Regions from separate parts of the Undibacterium sp. WLX3042 genome, predicted to be linked through region 4. Evidence: predicted binding sites of a transcription regulator. Region 4 holds the regulator's gene; each other region holds the start of a gene.

Region 1 (4,678 bases), 1.5 Mb from region 4:
CAACATGTGCCAGAACAATATCCGTCTGAAAATCATCGGTGATCTGAGCAAATTTGACGCCGAACTCAAGCAATTGATCCACAACGCGGAAGAGAAAACGGCGGCTAATACCGGGCTGACGCTGACGATCTGCGCCAATTACGGTGGCCGCTGGGATATCGTCAATGCCTGTAACGCATTAATTCGTGAAGGGCTGGATCAGGACAGCATTACCGAAGACATGCTGTCGTCAAAATTGTCTATGGCCTACGCGCCGCCGCCAGACATGCTGATACGCACCGGTGGCGAAGCACGCATATCGAATTTCCTGTTGTGGCAAATGGCGTATTCAGAATTTTTCTTTACCGATACCTACTGGCCGGATTTCGACGGTAAATCGCTGGATGAAGCGATCGCTTCGTTCCAGAAGCGCGAGCGCCGTTTCGGCAGAACCAGCGAACAGTTGCTGGAATCAGCCGAGTAAAGCTGCAGGCGAATTCCAGGATGAAGCGCGAATAAGCGCTAATGATTGAAGTAATGCAGGCGGGAATTATCCATGACCAAAATTGTTCCGGTAATTTTATGTGGTGGCTCAGGCACCCGCCTGTGGCCCTTGTCACGCGCGGGTTTTCCTAAACAGTTTCTGGTGTTATCCGGCACCACCAGCTTGTTTCAGCAAGCGGTGCAACGCGTGAATGCGATTGCCGATGCCGATATTCAGGTCAGCCCTACGCTGATCGTGACCAATGAAGAGCATCGTTTTCTGGCGCTTGACCAGTTACGTGAAATGAAATCCGTTGCGGCCAGTCTGTTACTGGAACCCGCCGGAAAAAATACCGCACCGGCGTTGACGCTGGCGGCGCTTGAAGCCACGGCCAACGGCGAAGACCCGGTGCTGGTGGTGACACCGGCAGATCAGACCATACAGGATGACGCCGCGTTCACCAACGCATTGCAGCGTAGCGTGCGAGCCGCCAGCGATGGCGCGATTATAATTTTAGGCATTACGCCTGATCGCCCTGAAACTGGCTACGGTTATATCCGCAGAACCGGGCAGGCAGCAACATTCGGTGAATCTGCAGTAGCGCAGTTTGCTGAAAAGCCTGATGCAGCGACGGCGCAGCAATATCTGGACAGTGGCGAATATCTCTGGAACAGCGGCATGTTTGTGCTCAGAGCCAGCACCTGGTTGAAAGCACTGGCGCAATTCCGGCCTGATATTGCGGAGTCTGCCAGACTCTCGTGGTCGGAAAAAAACAGCGACGCCCAATTCATCCGTCCCGGTACTGCTGCTTTTGCCAACATTCCGGCAGACTCTATCGATTACGCCGTGATGGAAAAATGCCCGGGGTCAGCTTTTGACATACGCATGATTCCGCTGGACGCAGGCTGGAACGATCTGGGCGCGTGGGATGCCGTCTGGCAGGTCGGCAAGCAGGATGCGCAGGCCAATGTGACGTACGGCGATGTGATACAGACCAATTCCAGCAATAGCCTGATTTATTCGTCCAGCCGCCTGGTCAGCACCGTTGGCATTGATCATCTGGTTGTCGTCGAAACGCCGGACGCAGTGTTAGTGGCTGATAGGCGTCAGAGTCAGGATGTGAAGGCGATTGTGGCGCAATTAACGCAGCAGGGGCGGCAGGAACATACATTACATCGCAAGGTGTATCGTCCCTGGGGCTGGTATGACAGCATTGATGAAGAAGAACGCTTCAAGGTCAAACGCATACAGGTCAAGCCCGGTGCCAGCCTGAGTCTGCAAAAGCATCATCACCGCGCGGAACACTGGGTCGTGGTCAGGGGAACGGCCGAAGTCACTTGCGGCGATAAAGTCATGCTGCTGACGGAAAATCAATCAACCTACATTCCGTTGGGCGAAGTGCACCGGCTGGCGAATCCGGGCGCGATACCGCTGGAAATTATCGAAGTACAGTCCGGCAGTTATCTGGGTGAGGATGATATTGTCCGTTTTGAAGACACCTATGGCCGCACGAAGTCAAAGTGCTGATGTCTTGAAAAAACAGCGCGGCGGTAGGCAAGCGCATTTTTTTTGATGTATGTCATGGCAATGAAACAATTTTTTGGTATGATTCATCTCAGTTACTGTACATGCAACCGATATGTATGACGGTAACGAGGTGTGCCGGATCAGCAGATAGCGGGTTGGCCACCGTCCGGAACAAGGGTACGGAGACTGAACAGACAGTCTCCGTATTTTTTTGTGTGCTGCTTTTATTCGTTGCGCACAATGCGAATGCAGGGCTGCACCGAAAAAGACAGAAAGTGCCTTGCTGCTCAGATTCAGACACTTTTGCCCATTTCTGATTCCGGCTGCTCCCTGTCTTGAATCACGCACAGCGACGCTGCGCTGTCAGCGGGCATAACGAAGCAAATAATCCGCAACTAGTGCACTCCACATCCGCATCCGGCCTAGCCAGCACGAAAAAACGGCACTGCAGGCGAAAAATATACTCCCCCCGGTATGTAAAAAAGCCCAATATCTATAAGGAGATAAAGCTGTTTTCCGCACATACTCCCCCGATTTTTCCTATTTCAGGATAGCCGAAGCGTATTTCCGCCGCTTTTCGCAAACGTGGCACGCTATCTGCTCATAGGCTGGTGAAGCTTGCAGTTTCTTTGTTACCCACCACCTCAGGAGAAATCATGACACGTCGTACGGTTTTGAAAGCAACAGCAATAGGCGCAATGGCGCTCGCTACATCGGGCTGGATGGCTCAGGCATTCGCAGCAGATACGATTAAGGTTGGCATTTTGCATTCCCTCTCAGGAACGATGGCGATTTCTGAAACATCGCTGAAAGACGTGGCGCTGATGACGATTGATGAAATCAATGCCAAAGGTGGCGTGATGGGGAAAAAACTGGAAGCGGTTGTCGTTGATCCGGCATCTAACTGGCCTTTGTTTGCTGAGAAAGCACGGCAGTTAGTGTCGCAAGATAAAGTCTCAGTCGTGTTTGGTTGCTGGACATCGGTATCACGTAAATCGGTGCTGCCGGTGTTCAAAGAGTTGAACAGCCTGCTGTTTTACCCTGTGCAATATGAAGGTGAAGAGCTGGAGAAAAACGTGTTTTACACTGGCGCTGCACCGAATCAGCAAGCGATCCCGGCGACAGAATATCTGATGTCAAAAGAAGGCGGCGCGGCAAAACGTTTCGTGCTGCTCGGTACGGATTATGTCTATCCACGCACGACCAACAAAATCCTGCGCGCTTTCCTGCATAGCAAAGGTGTGAAAGATAGCGACATCGATGAAGTCTACACTCCGTTTGGTCATTCTGATTACCAGACCATCGTGGCGAATATCAAGAAATTTTCCGCCGGTGGAAAAACGGCAGTGATCTCGACCATCAATGGTGACTCGAATGTCCCTTTCTATAAAGAACTCGGCAATGCCGGTCTGAAAGCGACCGACGTGCCTGTCGTGGCGTTCTCGGTCGGTGAAGAAGAATTGCGCGGTGTTGATACCAAACCTCTGGTCGGTCATCTGGCGGCATGGAATTACTTCCAGTCGGTCAAAAATCCGGTGAATGCGGAATTCATCAAAAAATGGAAAGCATATGCCGTTGCGAAAAAATTGCCGAATGCTGCCACCGTGGTGACGAACGATCCTATGGAAGCAACCTACGTCGGCATTTATATGTGGAAGCAAGCAGTGGAAAAAGCTAAATCCACGGATACCGATAAAGTGATCGCAGCGATGGGCGGGCAGACCTTCAAAGCTCCATCCGGTTTTGAACTGACGATGGATGCGACCAATCACCATTTGCATAAACCCGTCATGATTGGTGAGATTAAAGCAGACGGCCAGTTCAGCGTCGTCTACAAAACCAAAGTGCCTATCCGCGCGCAACCCTGGAGCCCTTATATTCCGGGTAATGAAGGTAAGCAAAAGCTGTAACTAGTGCGACAGTTTCCTCCTTGCGCGAGCACTTCCTGGTGTTTCCCCGACTGACCAGGTCGTTGCTTGCGCGTGCGGGGAATCTGGCTAGCTTTCTGTTTGCGGTGGTGGTGTTTTCCCGCTCTCGTACACAACCAGCTTGCACGAAAATTCGATTAATGAACACGTCTGCAGAACTATGACATTCCAGAAAATGTTGGCACGCCAGCTTGTCACGATGTCCGCCACATCAGGTGGAACATTGCTTAGCAGATTACGTGGCGGATTATGCGGCATCCTGTTCAGCATCGCGACATCGATATTGCTGCCGGCAACAGCGCATGCGGCGATTGAAGCGAGTCAGCTCAAGGCGCTGGCAGGTGAAGATCCGGATGCGCGTATCGTTGCCGTCAATACGATAGCCGCGCTGGCGAATGATGAAGCCGCGAAAGTGCTGAGCGCACTGAAAAATGAAGAGTTGTATTTCAAAGACGATCAGGTTTTTCTGCCGGATGGTGAACAGTTTATGTCTCTGGCCGATGGCAAAAAGCTTGCCTTACCCGATGGTGCTGATGTCATTGCGATTAACAATCGGCTGCGGGCGGCAGTTGATAGCGCCTTATCCGGTCTGAAGTTGTTTGCGCCTGAGCGCGCCGTTCGTCTGGCGGCGGCGCAGGCGTTGCAAAAAGAAGCGACGCCGGAACAACTGCCTTTGCTGAACAAGGCGTATGTCAAAGAAAAAGATCCTGAAATCGGCGCATTGCTGCAAATGCTGATTGCCACCGTCAATCTGCACGCA
Region 2 (4,678 bases), 820 kb from region 4:
GGGAGAGAGACGCGTGGCAATCTCTTGCTGCGTCTTTGCCCTCTTTTCTGCGCTGACGCTGCTTACACATGAGTAAGCAGCGTCAGCGACTCAGACAAATGACAGATTATTTGCGGCTCTTGATCGGCACAAATTTCAAGTCCTCAGGACCGACATAATTTGCGCTAGGACGAATGATCTTGTTATCGATACGCTGTTCTATGATGTGTGCCGCCCAGCCGGATGTGCGGGCGATCACAAACAATGGTGTGAACATCGCTGTTGGCACACCCATCATGTGATACGACACAGCAGAGAACCAGTCCAGATTCGGGAACATTTTTTTGATGTCCCACATCACTGTTTCCAGACGTTCAGCGATGTCGTACATCTTCATAGAGCCCGCATCTTTCGACAGGTTGCGCGCAACTTCTTTGATCACTTTGTTGCGTGGATCAGAGATCGTATAGACAGGGTGACCGAAACCGATCACGACTTCTTTATTTTCAACCCGTTTTTTGATGTCGGCTTCTGCCTCATCCGGATTGTCGTAACGCTTCTGAATTTCAAACGCGACTTCATTCGCGCCGCCGTGTTTAGGACCGCGCAGTGCGCCGATCGCACCGGTAATCGCAGAATACATATCGGAACCGGTACCGGCGATGACACGACCGGTAAATGTTGATGCATTGAATTCATGCTCTGCATACAGAATCAGTGAAGTATGCATCGCTTTTTCCCACAGCTTGCTTGGCTTCTGACCATGCAGCAGATGCAGGAAATGGCCACCGATCGATTCGTCGTCAGTTTCAGTTTCTATGCGTTTACCGTTATGGCTGTAGTGGTACCAGTACAGCAGCATGGAACCCAGCGACGCCATCAGACGATCAGCGATATCGCGTGCGCCCGGTGTGTTGTGGTCATCTTTTTCCGGTAAAACGCAACCGAGTGCGGAAACACCGGTACGCATCACATCCATAGGATGCGAGGATGCTGGCAACCATTCGAGCGCCGCTTTCACATTCGCAGGCAAGCCGCGCAATGCTTTCAATTTTGCTTTGTAGGCATGCAATTCGGCGACGGTCGGCAACTTGCCATGTACCAGCAAATGGGCGATTTCTTCAAACTCGCAGGCATCGGCCACGTCGAGAATATCGTAACCACGGTAATGCAGGTCGTTACCGGTTTTACCCACGGTACACAAAGCGGTATTACCCGCAGTTACGCCAGACAAGGCAACGGATTTCTTTGGTTTGAAAGGAACTGCTTCGGTCATGGTGCTCTCCTGAGATAATTAGATACTCCCCCCAGTATTTTTTAGCGCCCAATGAATCTGCTGAGAATAAGGCGATTATTTAAAAAAACAGGGGGAGTATGTGTTTTTATACGGTTTTAAAATGAATGGAATCCGGTAGAAAATAAGAAATTATTTGTTCTTTTGCTGCGCAAACAAGGCATCCAGTTTTTGCTCGAAATCGTGATAATTGATGCGCTCGTACAATTCCATCCGGGTTTGCATGGTATCGACCACGTTCTTTTGCGAACCGTCGCGGCGAATCGCGGTGTACACATTCTCAGCCGCTTTGTTCATTGCGCGGAATGCGGACAATGGATACAACACGAGACCGACATCGACTGCGGCTAATTCTTCGACGGTGTACAACGGTGTCGCACCGAACTCGGTAATGTTGGCCAGGATCGGTACTTTGACCGCGTTAGCGAATTGTTTGTACATCGCCAGTTCGGTAATCGCTTCAGGGAAAATCATGTCGGCACCCGCTTCAACGCAAGCCTGAGCGCGATCAATCGCGGCTTCCAGACCTTCGACGGCGAGCGCATCGGTACGCGCCATGATCACGAAATTTTCATCAGTACGCGCATCGACTGCGGCTTTGATGCGGTCAACCATTTCCTGCTTGGTGACGATTTCTTTGTTCGGACGATGGCCGCAACGCTTGGCGCCGACCTGATCTTCGATATGCATCGCCGCAGCGCCGAATTTGATCATCGATTTGACTGTGCGTGCCACGTTGAACGCAGATGAACCGAAACCGGTATCCACATCCACCAGCAAAGGCAAATCACACACATCAGTAATACGGCGCACATCGGTCAGCACGTCATCCAGATTGGAAATACCCAGATCAGGCAAACCGAGAGAACCGGCAGCGACACCGCCACCGGACAGATAAATAGCCTTGAAACCAGCGCGTTTGGCCAGCAAAGCATGGTTCGCGTTGATCGCGCCAACCACTTGTAACGGGGATTCTTCTTGCATCGCCTTACGGAAGGCGGCACCTGCGGAGTAGTTGCTCATATCGTTGATGTCTTTCAGGTTAATGAAGTTGCGAGCGTCTATTGCAATCAACATGCCAGCGCGAACCAGCATCGCAACAGCTTAGACTGGGAATGTTAAAAATCAAGGACTTAAGCAGCACAATTTGAGAATAATCAATTGCGTATTTCAGATAAGATGTTTCATAATGATGTTTCATTAAACAAAAAATGAAACACGTTTTTCAGAATTGAAACAAATGTGAAACAACCGCCATTACCGCTGCGTGAAACGCAGGACAAACCCGTTATCTGGACAGTGTCGATTTCCCGCTTGTTCGACATGTTCCGCGACATCATGGTGGAATACGACGCGAATGCCGATATCGTTCCACTGAATATGGGTTTTGAGGAAGCGGTACAGCATATCCGCGAACGTCTGCAAACCGAACGTTGCGATGCCGTCGTCGCCGCCGGCTCCAATGCCGCGTACCTGAAAAATCGCCTGCCAATTCCGGTCGTCACCGCCAAGGCCAGCGGTTTTGACGTGATGCAGGCTTTGGCACGGGCGCGCAAGGTATCGAGCGAAATCGCTCTGATTACCTATCAGGAAACCATGCCCGAACTGGTCGATTTCAAAAATACCTTCGGCTTCAAGATAGAACAGCGCACTTATGTGACCGAAGAAGATGCGCGGGCGCAGATCAGCGAACTCAAGGCCAGCGGCATACAGGCAATCGTCGGCGCCGGCCTGATTACCGATCTGGCGGTCGAAGCGGGTCTGACCGGTATTTTTATGTACTCCGCCACGTCGATTCGTCAGGCTTTTGACGACGCACTTGAAATCGCCCGCCTGACCCGACTGGAGTCACAGCGGGGAAGGCATCATCCGGCCGCTGACGCATTACGTACCAAACACGGCTTAAGCGATCTGCGCGGTGAGTCGGCCGTCATGGAAAGCACCCGCCGCGCGATCAGCTTATTTGCGCGCTCTCCCGCCACAGTGTTGCTGCAAGGCGAAACCGGCACCGGTAAAGAGCTGGCTGCGCAAGCCATACATAGCGAAAGCCCGCGCGCAAGGCAGCCTTTTGTTGCCGTCAATTGCGGTGCGATTGCGGAATCGCTGCTGGAATCAGAATTATTCGGTTACGACGAAGGTGCATTCACCGGCGCGCGGCGCGGTGGTCATGCAGGCTTATTTGAGGCCGCCAATCGCGGCACCTTATTTCTGGATGAAATCGGCGAAATGCCGCTGAACCTGCAAACCCGTCTGCTACGCGTTCTGGAAGAACGCGAAATTGTCAGGGTCGGCGGGGTGCGTCCGGTCGCGGTCGATGTACGCATCATCAGCGCAACCCACTGCGATCTTGAAGCCAGAGTCAGAGAAGGGAAATTCCGCTCAGATCTGTTTTACCGGCTTGCGGTGTTGCGCCTGCAACTGCCACCGCTGCGCGAACGGCAAGCAGACATTATGCCGCTGGCAGAATGGTCCCTGAAACATGCTCTGGCGGCGATGGGCGCCCGCCCCCACCCGAATCTGCATGCAGAAATCAGCAGTTGCACCAGTTTATTTGAAACCTATCCCTGGCCAGGTAATGTCAGGGAGATGCGCAACATGATGGAGCGGCTCGGTCTGTTCCTTGCTGCAGAACCATTACAGGCGCTGAGTCCGGCGTTTGTCGGCAAAATTTTACCGGAACTAGCATCTGGAATCGCGACGAACGAAACAGCTAAAACAATGAGCATCGTTCTCCCGGGGAAAAACCAGTTACCAGATATTCCCGTTGCCAGCGACGAATCGCTGGAAGAAATCATGCAACGGTTCGGCCATCAGCGCGATGCTGTCGCCGCGTATTTAGGTATCAGCAGAACCACCTTATGGCGTAAATTAAAAAATCAGAGTAAAGCGTGAAATCATTCATGCTGAAAGTCAAAGGTGAAAATCATCAGGCCGTAAGGTAAAATGAGTCCCCAAATCCCGATGACTGTCCCACTACCGAATTGCAATGTTGAAATATGAAAAAATTACTGATTGTTGATGATAGTAAAGTCTCGCGCATGGTGATCCGTGCCCACGTGAAAGCAGTTCAACCTGACTGGGAATTCATTGAAGCGGCCTCCGGAGAGGAAGCGATCAGGATGGTAGAGCAACATGCACCAGACTTTTGCACCATGGACATCAACATGCCGGGCATGCTGGGGACCGATGCAGCTGAACAGATACTGCAAGCTCACCCGCACATGCGCATTGCTATTTTCTCTGCGAATGTGCAGGACACCATGCAAACACGCGCGCATGCACTCGGCGCTGTTTTTGTCGCCAAACCAGTCACAGAAAAATCGATTGCCATCGTTATCCATCACTTCACGGGCGCATAATGAACTCTTTAAGCGAACTTCATCTCGATGCATTAAGCGAAGTCTT
Region 3 (4,678 bases), 1.1 Mb from region 4:
CCGGATCAATACGCATGTATTCAATGTCGATCACCCGTTCATTCTGACGCCGCAAAATAACGTGCATCCGCGCCATCAGAGAAAATGCCAGATTGTCGGAAAGGGCCGCAGTCATAATACATGCTCCCCATGCAGTTCCAGATCCAGCCCCTCTCTTTCCTGTTCCGGTTTCACACGCAAACCCGTGAGCAGACGCACGATAAAGAGAATGACTGCCGTCATGACACCAGAATAGACGACCGTCACCGCGACCCCGAATGCCTGATTGCTGAGGCTGCTTTCAACACCGCCTATACTTTTGAGGGCAAATACACCTGTGAGTAAGGCGCCAACGATACCGCCTATCGCGTGTACACCGAACACATCCAGAGAGTCATCGTACCCCCCCATTGCTTTGAGAGAGGTTGCCCCCCAATAGCAGGCGACACCAGCCACCGCACCGATCACGAATGCTCCGGTCACATCGACAAAACCCGAGGCAGGGGTGATTGCAACCAGACCTGCAACAGCGCCGGAAACAATACCGAGCACAGATGGCTTACCACGGCGCAGCCACTCAACGCACATCCAGGCCAAAGCAGATACGGCGGCAGCGAGTTGTGTCACCAGCATCGCATAGCCCGCACGACCATCTGCTGCGCCGGCAGATCCGGCATTAAAGCCAAACCAGCCTACCCATAATAGTGCTGCGCCGATGACGGTCAGAATCAGATTATGTGGTGGCATCGGCTCCTTGCCGAAACCGCTGCGTCTGCCGATGATCATGGCAGCAACCAGACCTGACACTCCCGCATTGATGTGGACCACCGTACCGCCCGCAAAATCGAGGACGCCGCGCGCAGCCAGCCAGCCGGTCGGCTCCCATACCCAGTGCGCAACAGGAACATAGACGATCAGTGACCAGAGCGTGATGAAGAGCAGAAATGCGGAGAACTTCATCCTTTCTGCAAATGCACCGGTAATCAGGGCGGGCGTGATGATTGCAAATGTCATCTGAAACATCATGAACACACTTTCCGGTATTGTCGGTGCAACATGATGCACTGTCAGCTGGCCTGCATCTTTCAGAAATACCATACCGTGCAACAGTAGCCGGTCAAGGCTACCCAGATACGGTGTGGCTGGCGTGAATACCAGGCTGTAACCCAGAACGACCCAGATAATCGTGACGATACAGGTGGTGGCGACACTATGCGCGACGGTTGCCAGCGCATTTTTTTTGCGGACCATGCCGGCATAAAACAAAGCCAGACCTGGAATGGTCATCAGCAGCACCAGCGCTGTTGATGTCAGCATCCACGCGGTATCACCTGCACTGATGGTGGCTGCATTGACGAGCGTCGGCGTTGTCATCGGTGCCGGTGGCAAGGAGGTTGTTACTGCTGGCCCCGCTTGTGCCAGCGGTACTGCCGGGGTGCTGATATCGGCAGTACCGGATACCGGAGCCGGATTGCTGTTTTGTCCGAAAGCTGGCCCTGAGCCCAGACAAAACAGTAAGCTGAACAGGATGAAAGGTGTTGACAGAGAATGTATTTTCATCAGAGATCCTTAGTCTAAACGCATCATGAATTGCCACTACCCTGTGTGCAGCGCAGCATAATTCATGCCACATCTTTAACGTTAAGACGGAGACTGAGGGCGGGAGCGCTCTGGAGAAGAGATTGACTGCGCCGGCTTGCTGAGCCTGGCAGCGCTGTTTTTGCACCAAATCAAGACCCGTCTGTAAGAAAACGGAGCATTGAGCGCCAGCGAGGCAAACTCGATAAAAAACGCCAGTGTCTTCTGACTGTGGTGTCAGGAGAGCACTGGCGTCTGGTGTTATGTCCGGCGTTATACCGGGGATATTTATTCAGTCACTGGGTCAGGCAAGGCGATCTGATTATCGGTACTGAACTGGTAATCCCGGAATACATGTTCCGCACTCAGGATCTGATAAGTACCATCCGGCAGTTTGCGAGTGGTATCTTTCAGGCGGTATGTGGTCTGACCGCAAGTCCAGCAATTGAAGTTACGCATATGGGTGCACAGACAGGTCTTGTCCATGACCGAGATTTTTTTTGCATCCGGGTGCAGGGCAACTTCGCGGTTGTATGAAGTGATGTACGCACAATTTCCATTCGCATCCAGCAGGTAACCATACGATTCGCAGCCCGGGCGGATACCATCACCGATGGCTGGCGTATTTTTCAGCATACGCATGGGGTAGCCGGTCGGAGAAATATGATTGACTTCGATATCGTCTTCGTCGGCTTTGAAATATTCCTGCTTCACATTATCCGGCAGACCACATTCTTTGGTTACCGTGAAACGGGTTGCAACCTGTACTGCGGAGGCGCCGTTTTCGAGAAAAGATACTGCATCGCTGCCTGTGAAAATACCACCTGCCGCAATGATAGGAATATCCAGTTGTTCTGCTTTCAGATATTCAGACACCTCGGTCACGATCGTCTGTAAATCGAATGTGGCCCAGTCATCGCCGAAACCGAGATGACCACCAGCCAGCGGACCTTCAACGATCACATAATCCGGCAGACGGTCCAATTTTGCATTTTTACGCAGGAATAACTGTAAGGCGCGTACCGATGACACAATGATGCCCAGCTTGGCATCGCGGAAACGTGGGTGATCTGCTATCAGACCAAAGGAACTCAGATGCAGACCAGCGCTCAGCGTAATACCGTCAATACCCGCATCCAGAGCGGCTTCCAGACGCACTTTCAGGGTTTCGCGCGGACCGTTCATGGTCAGTTTTTCCATGCAGTTCACAAAGATCATACCCGGGCCTTGTTTGGCCTCCATGGTACGGCCAATGTGCAGACGTGTCGCCGCTGCCAGATCCTCAAGATTGAATTTGATGTTTGTCTTATCGGAATTGTTGATGTTGTATTTGTAGAATTTGGTTTTTTCCTTGATGTAGCTGGTTCCGAAGCGGCGATCCGACACATCATGCACCAAGGCGTCAGAAATATGTCCGATACCACCGAGGCGTGCCGCGACCAATGCCAGTTCAGCAGTGGAAATATCGACACCCATCCCACCTATCACGATAGGAACCAGTTCATCTTTGCCTAACTTCAGGCGGAAATCATCTACTCGTTTCATTGCAATCCTTGACACATTGAGCTGTAAGTCGCACCCGATGGCGAAATCTCGTTACTGAGTGAGGCCGTTATTCAACATAAGTTTGTCAAATATGTTCACAAAGCTATTTCAAAAATAACAGCGCCCCAGATTGTAAGCCAGGCTAGCTATGCGCTGTGAATAATTTCGCCTTGTCATTATCCGAATTTTTGCCTAAAAAAGCGGCAATTTTCAATCGGAAAAAATTGCTATTCGCATCATTTTTATAATTTTGCATACAGCTAGACGACAAAGGGAGGGAAATAATCCTAGTTAAGCAATTTTCTCTGATGCGGACTTTGGTCAAAATATTATTTTTCCTGTTTTATGCTCCCGGAAAATAATTACAGTCAGCAGTATTTTTTTTACTGCCAGTTGATATCCCTCAAATTTGTTTTTGCGTGACGTGGCGTTATTGACGTCTCAATGTGCCTGATGACTGTTTCAGGCACATGACAATCACTGCTTACTCCCGTTATTGTCGCATTAGCTGGCACTTCTTGCAGGCGGCGGCTAATGCGGCACGATAGTATCAGCGCAGATGCGCGCTGGCGTTACCTAAGACTGACCCTGAGCAGTACCACCCATCCTGCTGTTCGGTATACGTGAGGTATTTCCGGTAAAAAACAATATCGGCCTGAGCTTTATTTCAGATGCGATTGACATCGTGATACACGACACGGAAATTTGCCAGTTCATTACCAGCGCATTTTTTTCCAGGCGGCTTGTTGTGACGGTGTCAGAAAAGTCCAGGCCAGAAAGCGACTTCGTTTATTGCCTTGCCTCATGGGCACTTCCCTGACTTCCAATGCGTTGACGCGTCTGAGTGCAGCTTTCAGCACAGGTAAGTTTTCTGCTTTTGCTACCAGTGTCGTGAACCAGAAACATTGTCCCGGTATTTTTGCACTTTCGCTGATCATGCGCTCGATAAAAGCAGCTTCTCCGCCCGGACACCAAAGTTCCGCGTTGAGGCCCCCAAAATTCAGTATCGTTGCAGTTGCATCCGCAAGTTTTTCTTTTCCCAGATTATTCCATTTGCGCTGCGAGCCTGCCCGCGCTTCCGCCATGGATGTGTGAAAAGGTGGATTACACATACTGAGATCAAACCAGTCATCTTCACCGATGATGTTGTCAAAAATAGCGTCAGCTGATGGCTGCAATCGCAAATGGATCTTGTCAGCGATTGCTGGGTTCGCATCGAGTATACATTGGACATTCGCCAGCGAATCCGGATTGATATCGGTCGCGGTGAAATGCCAGCCGTATTCACTGGCACCGATCAGAGGGTAAATGCCGTTGGCGCCGGTGCCGATATCGAGGATCGTCAACAGGTTTCTTTTCGGGCGCACACCTTTATTCGATGACGTCAGTAAGTCTGCCAGATGATGCAGATAATCGGCACGTCCCGGCACCGGTGGACAAAGCTGTTGTTCCGGAATATCCCAGTCATTAATCCCGTAATCACTTTTTAGCAGCGAGCGGTTCAGTGCTTTGACTGCCGCCGGATCAGCAAAATCGATACTGGATTCACCGTACCCATTCTGGATCACAAACGCTG
Region 4 (4,678 bases):
CACAAATCACTATCGACCGCGCACGCACCTGGATGGCTATCGCTGCTGTCGGTCTCCTTGCACTTGGCAGTTTCTGGCTGTACGACACAGTACGTCGTCAGGGCGCCGATGATTACAACCGGACCTCAGCGCGTCAGGAACCGGATTATTACGTCGAGAATTTTAATTTCATCAAACTCTCGAATAACGGCAAGGCAAATTATCACGTGACCGGACAAAGCCTGGTGCATTTACCGCGCACGGATCAGTACGATATCAAAGAGCCGCGCATCAGCAGCTTCGATACGCAGCGCACACCGATCACGATTAATGCAGCGCGTGCGGTTGTGGAACAGAAATCTGAGGTGCTGTCCCCAAAACGTACCGAAGATGTGGTGCATCTTTATGATCAGGTAAGAGTAGAGAGGCCACAAGGAATCAACTCCAGTTTTATGCGGGTAGAAACAGAATATCTGCAGTTACTGCCGGACTCCGACATCGTCAGGACGGACCAACGCATCAGACTGATCACGGATAACGGCGAAACCGATGCGACCGGTATGATCGCGAACAATGCGAATCAGGAATTGCGTCTGCTCAGTAAAGTGCATGCACGCCTGTTCAAACATAAATGAAAAAACATTCATCAACAACACAGACAAGACAGAGAGTAAACATGCGCCCCGAAAAAAAAACAGTGCATCTTGCGTTGAGCTCATGGATGTTAGCCCTGATGGCTTTACTGTCCGTATCCAGCGTTCACGCTGAAAAAGCAGACAGTCTCAAAGAAATGACGATAGAAGCAGACCAGTTTTTAAATAATGGCAAGACCAATGTCAGTACGTTTTCAGGTGATGTCGTGGTCGTCCGCGGCACACTGAAAGTCAGAGCAGAAAAAGCTGTTGTTACAAAAAGTGCCGATGAATTCCAGCATGTTGTACTGACCGCCAAACCTGGCGCAAAAATCACGTTTCGTCAGAAGCGCGACGGCGGGCCAGATCTTTGGGTGGAAGGCGAATCCGAAAAAGCGGAATACGATGAAAAAACAGAATTCGTAAAATTCCTGTCCAGGGCACAAATACGCTATCTCGACGGAAACAAAGTCACACAGCAACAAGAAGGAGAATTCCTTTCCTACGATAGTAAAAATGATGTCTTTGTCGGCGTCAATTCCAGCTCAGGTCAGGCAGTGTCAGGAGGCGGTCGCATCAAAACCACGATACAACCAAGAACTGAGAAACAGGCAAATTAAGATGGGATCAAAAGACAGCACGCTGACCGTCAAAGGTCTGCAAAAACGCTACGGTGCACGACAAGTTGTGCGCGATGTATCGCTGCTGGTAAAAAGCGGCGAAGTCGTCGGGCTGCTGGGACCAAACGGCGCAGGTAAAACCACCTCTTTTTATATGATCGTCGGACTGGTACCTTCCGACGCCGGCGAAATCAATATCGACGATACGAATGTTTCGGATTTACCGATACATCAGCGTGCCGTCCTCGGTCTGTCGTATCTGCCTCAGGAAGCATCAGTGTTTCGTAAACTGACGGTCGAAGAAAATATCCGCGCTGTACTCGAACTGCAAAAAGACAAAGATGGAAAATTTTTATCCGAGAAAAAAATCCGGCAACGTCTGGACAGCTTGCTGACCGATCTGCAGATAGAAAAAATCCGTGACAGTCAGGCGCTGGCTTTATCGGGCGGTGAACGACGTCGTGTCGAAATTGCGCGCGCACTCGCGACGAACCCGCGTTTTGTTCTGCTCGATGAACCTTTTGCCGGAGTCGATCCGATTGCAGTGATTGAGATTCAACGCATCGTCCGCTTCCTGAAAGAACGCGGTATCGGTGTGCTGATCACCGATCATAATGTCCGCGAAACGCTGGGTATCTGTGACCATGCCTACATCATCAATCAAGGCTCGGTATTAGCCAGCGGCAAACCCGACGACATCATTCAGAATGAGTCTGTGCGACGCGTCTATCTGGGAGAACATTTCCGGATGTAACGGGACGCATTATGAAACAAAGCCTGCAACTACGTACTTCTCAGCATCTTGCGCTGACGCCTCAACTGCAGCAATCGATACGGCTGTTGCAACTGTCAACGCTGGAACTGCATCAGGAACTGGAAACGCTGCTGATAGAAAATCCTATGCTGGAGCGTGTCGATGACCCTATGGATAATGCGGTCCGCCTGCTGGCGGATGGCGCCATCAACAATACAAGTACGACGCCGGATGCAGGCATGGAAAGCATCACGCCTTCTGAAAGCGCCGCGCCACAAGATGCTGCTGTCGAAGCTGATGTGCCGGTCAACGACAGCATCAGTGCCAACGAAGAAGAGTGGAGTTTTAACGATGCGCCTTCCGGTGCAGCTAACGCCGATGAAGATGAAGGCAGGCCTCAGCTCGAATCTACCCACATCAGCCTGCGTGACTATCTGCTGGAACAAATGCGCCTCACGCTCAGGGAAGCACGCGACCGCGCATTGCTGGAACTGATCATCGACACACTCGATGATAACGGCTACCTGACAGAAAGTCTGGAAGAAATTCACGCTGGTCTGCCACTCGAATTATTAATAGACGAAGAGGAATTATCGTTCGCGCTGAAGATGCTGCAGAGTTTTGATCCGCCGGGTGTCGGTGCGCGAAATTTATCAGAGTGTCTCGCGATACAGATCAGGCGCATGCCGAAAATTCCTTTTGTTACCCGCCGTCTTGCACTGGCACTGGTGGAAACACAGCTGACTTTGTTTGCACAAAGAGACTTCACAAAATTAAAAAAAATATTCGACTGCGATGATGAAGATTTGCGCGAAGCGCAGGCAGTCATACGGCAATGCGAACCACGGCCAGGTATCGCATTTGCCACCAGCAGCTCAGACTATGCAGTACCGGATGTGATCGTCAGAAAAAATGGTAATGGCTGGCAAGTGTTACTGAATCAGGATGTGATGCCGAAACTGCGCGTGAGCAGTATGTACGCCAACATCATGCGGCAGAATCGCGGCGAAACAGGACTTGGAACCCAGTTACAGGAAGCACGCTGGCTGATCAAAAATATGCGTCAGCGCTTCGAAACAATCTTACGGGTGTCACAAGCGATAGTTGAAAGACAACGTAATTTTTTTGCGCATGGTGCTGTTGCGATGCGCCCTCTTGTTTTGCGCGAAATAGCTGATACACTGGGTCTGCACGAGAGCACTATTTCTCGTGTGACGACTCAGAAATACATGCTGACCCCGCATGGGATGTTTGAGTTGAAATATTTTTTCGGCAGCCATGTTGCGACGGAAACAGGGGGTGAAGCCTCTTCCACCGCGATACGTGCACTCATCAAGCAGTTGATAGGAGCAGAAGACCAGAAAAGCCCACTCTCTGATAGCAAAATCGCAGACATGCTGGGTGAACAGGGCATGGTAATTGCCCGACGGACCGTAGCCAAATACCGTGAAGCCCTGAAAATACCGCCAGTCAGTTTGCGAAAATCTTTGTAAGCAGTCCTTGTAATCACGGTTTGAATTGCTATATATGATTTAGCTCAACGCCGTAAAATCAAAATGAGCTTATTGTTATTAGCAAGCAATATCACTAAAGGAGCACAGTATGAATCTCACCATCAGTGGACATCACGTTGAAGTCACTCCTGCCATTCGTGAATATGTACATACCAAGCTGGAACGTATCCGGCGTCACTTTGATCAGGTCATTGATCTGACCGTCACGCTGACCGTCGACAAGCTGAGCGAAAAAGAGAAACGACATAAAGCCGACATTGACCTGCATATCAGTGGTAAAAATATTCACGTTGAAAGTCTGGCGCATGATTTATACGCTGCGATTGATACACTGATTGATAAACTGGATCGTCAGGTGATCAAGCATAAAGATAAAGTTCAGGGTCACGATCGCGATGCGATCAAACATATCCCTGATCCGGCATCGGCATAATCGCCCGCCTCCCGTTATTTACGGAACACGAAAACAAGGACGCCAACAGCGTCCTTTTTTGTTATCTGTTTTTTGTTATTTTTGTCGTACTGACGAAGTGCAAACAGGAATAAAATGATTGCCCTGTCACGACTATGTTAATGGTATCTACATGAGCGAATACGTAATCACTTCCGTTAAAAATCAGATCGGCTACATCACTCTCGACCGTCCGAAAGCATTGAACTCTCTGTCACTGGAGATGGTGCGCGCACTCACCGCCACATTATTGGCGTGGCGCGACGATACAACTATCCGTGCCGTATTCATACACAGCAGCAGTGAAAAAGCATTTTGTGCCGGTGGCGACATCCGCTTTTTCTATGACGTCGGCACCGCTACGCCAACTGGTGACAGCGCCCTGCTCGAAGATTTTTTTACCGAAGAATATGCGTTAAATCATTTGATACATTTTTACCCTAAGCCCTACATCGCGTTGATGAATGGTGTGGTGATGGGTGGCGGTATGGGCATTGCGCAGGCAGGTGAAAATTGCCGTCTGCGTATCGTGACCGAACGTACCAAAATGGCGATGCCGGAAGTGAACATCGGTTTATTTCCGGATGTCGGCGGTAGTTATTTCCTGTCGCGAACACCGGGTGAAATCGGTACTTATCTCGGTCTGACTGGCGACATCATTGCCGCTGCCGATGCCTTATATGCAGGCCTCGCTGACGTCTATATCCCAACATCTGAACTGCCAGCAT

The links. The regulator sigma-54, encoded in region 4, starts transcription at its own class of promoters, with help from an activator protein. The targets are predictions, from matches to a motif close to TGGCANGNAANCTGCTTT.
Region 1: the regulator sigma-54 is predicted to act here: its motif matches at 2,577-2,594, upstream of urtA (urea ABC transporter substrate-binding protein).
Region 2: the regulator sigma-54 is predicted to act here: its motif matches at 2,337-2,354, upstream of prpB (methylisocitrate lyase).
Region 3: the regulator sigma-54 is predicted to act here: its motif matches at 1,592-1,609, upstream of ACPAOP_RS13960 (ammonium transporter).

Annotation. Positions count from the first base shown of each region.
Region 1 is NZ_CP186698.1:1,837,024-1,841,701, reverse strand. It holds gene ACPAOP_RS08350 (isoprenyl transferase) at 1-463, shown strand, start outside; gene ACPAOP_RS08345 (mannose-1-phosphate guanylyltransferase/mannose-6-phosphate isomerase) at 536-1,990, shown strand; gene urtA (urea ABC transporter substrate-binding protein) at 2,647-3,900, shown strand; gene urtB (urea ABC transporter permease subunit UrtB) at 4,079-4,678, shown strand, end outside.
Region 2 is NZ_CP186698.1:3,316,287-3,320,964, reverse strand. It holds gene prpC (bifunctional 2-methylcitrate synthase/citrate synthase) at 107-1,255, opposite strand; gene prpB (methylisocitrate lyase) at 1,406-2,296, opposite strand; gene prpR (propionate catabolism operon regulatory protein PrpR) at 2,516-4,165, shown strand; gene ACPAOP_RS14995 (response regulator transcription factor) at 4,270-4,632, shown strand; gene ACPAOP_RS14990 (chemotaxis protein CheX) at 4,632-4,678, shown strand, end outside.
Region 3 is NZ_CP186698.1:3,082,599-3,087,276, reverse strand. It holds gene ACPAOP_RS13965 (hypothetical protein) at 1-115, opposite strand, end outside; gene ACPAOP_RS13960 (ammonium transporter) at 112-1,539, opposite strand; gene ACPAOP_RS13955 (nitronate monooxygenase) at 1,846-3,102, opposite strand; gene rlmF (23S rRNA (adenine(1618)-N(6))-methyltransferase RlmF) at 3,819-4,678, opposite strand, start outside.
Region 4 is NZ_CP186698.1:318,218-322,895, forward strand. It holds gene lptC (LPS export ABC transporter periplasmic protein LptC) at 1-614, shown strand, start outside; gene lptA (lipopolysaccharide transport periplasmic protein LptA) at 656-1,231, shown strand; gene lptB (LPS export ABC transporter ATP-binding protein) at 1,233-1,985, shown strand; gene ACPAOP_RS01430 (RNA polymerase factor sigma-54) at 1,997-3,478, shown strand; gene hpf (ribosome hibernation-promoting factor, HPF/YfiA family) at 3,588-3,932, shown strand; gene ACPAOP_RS01440 (enoyl-CoA hydratase/isomerase family protein) at 4,084-4,678, shown strand, end outside.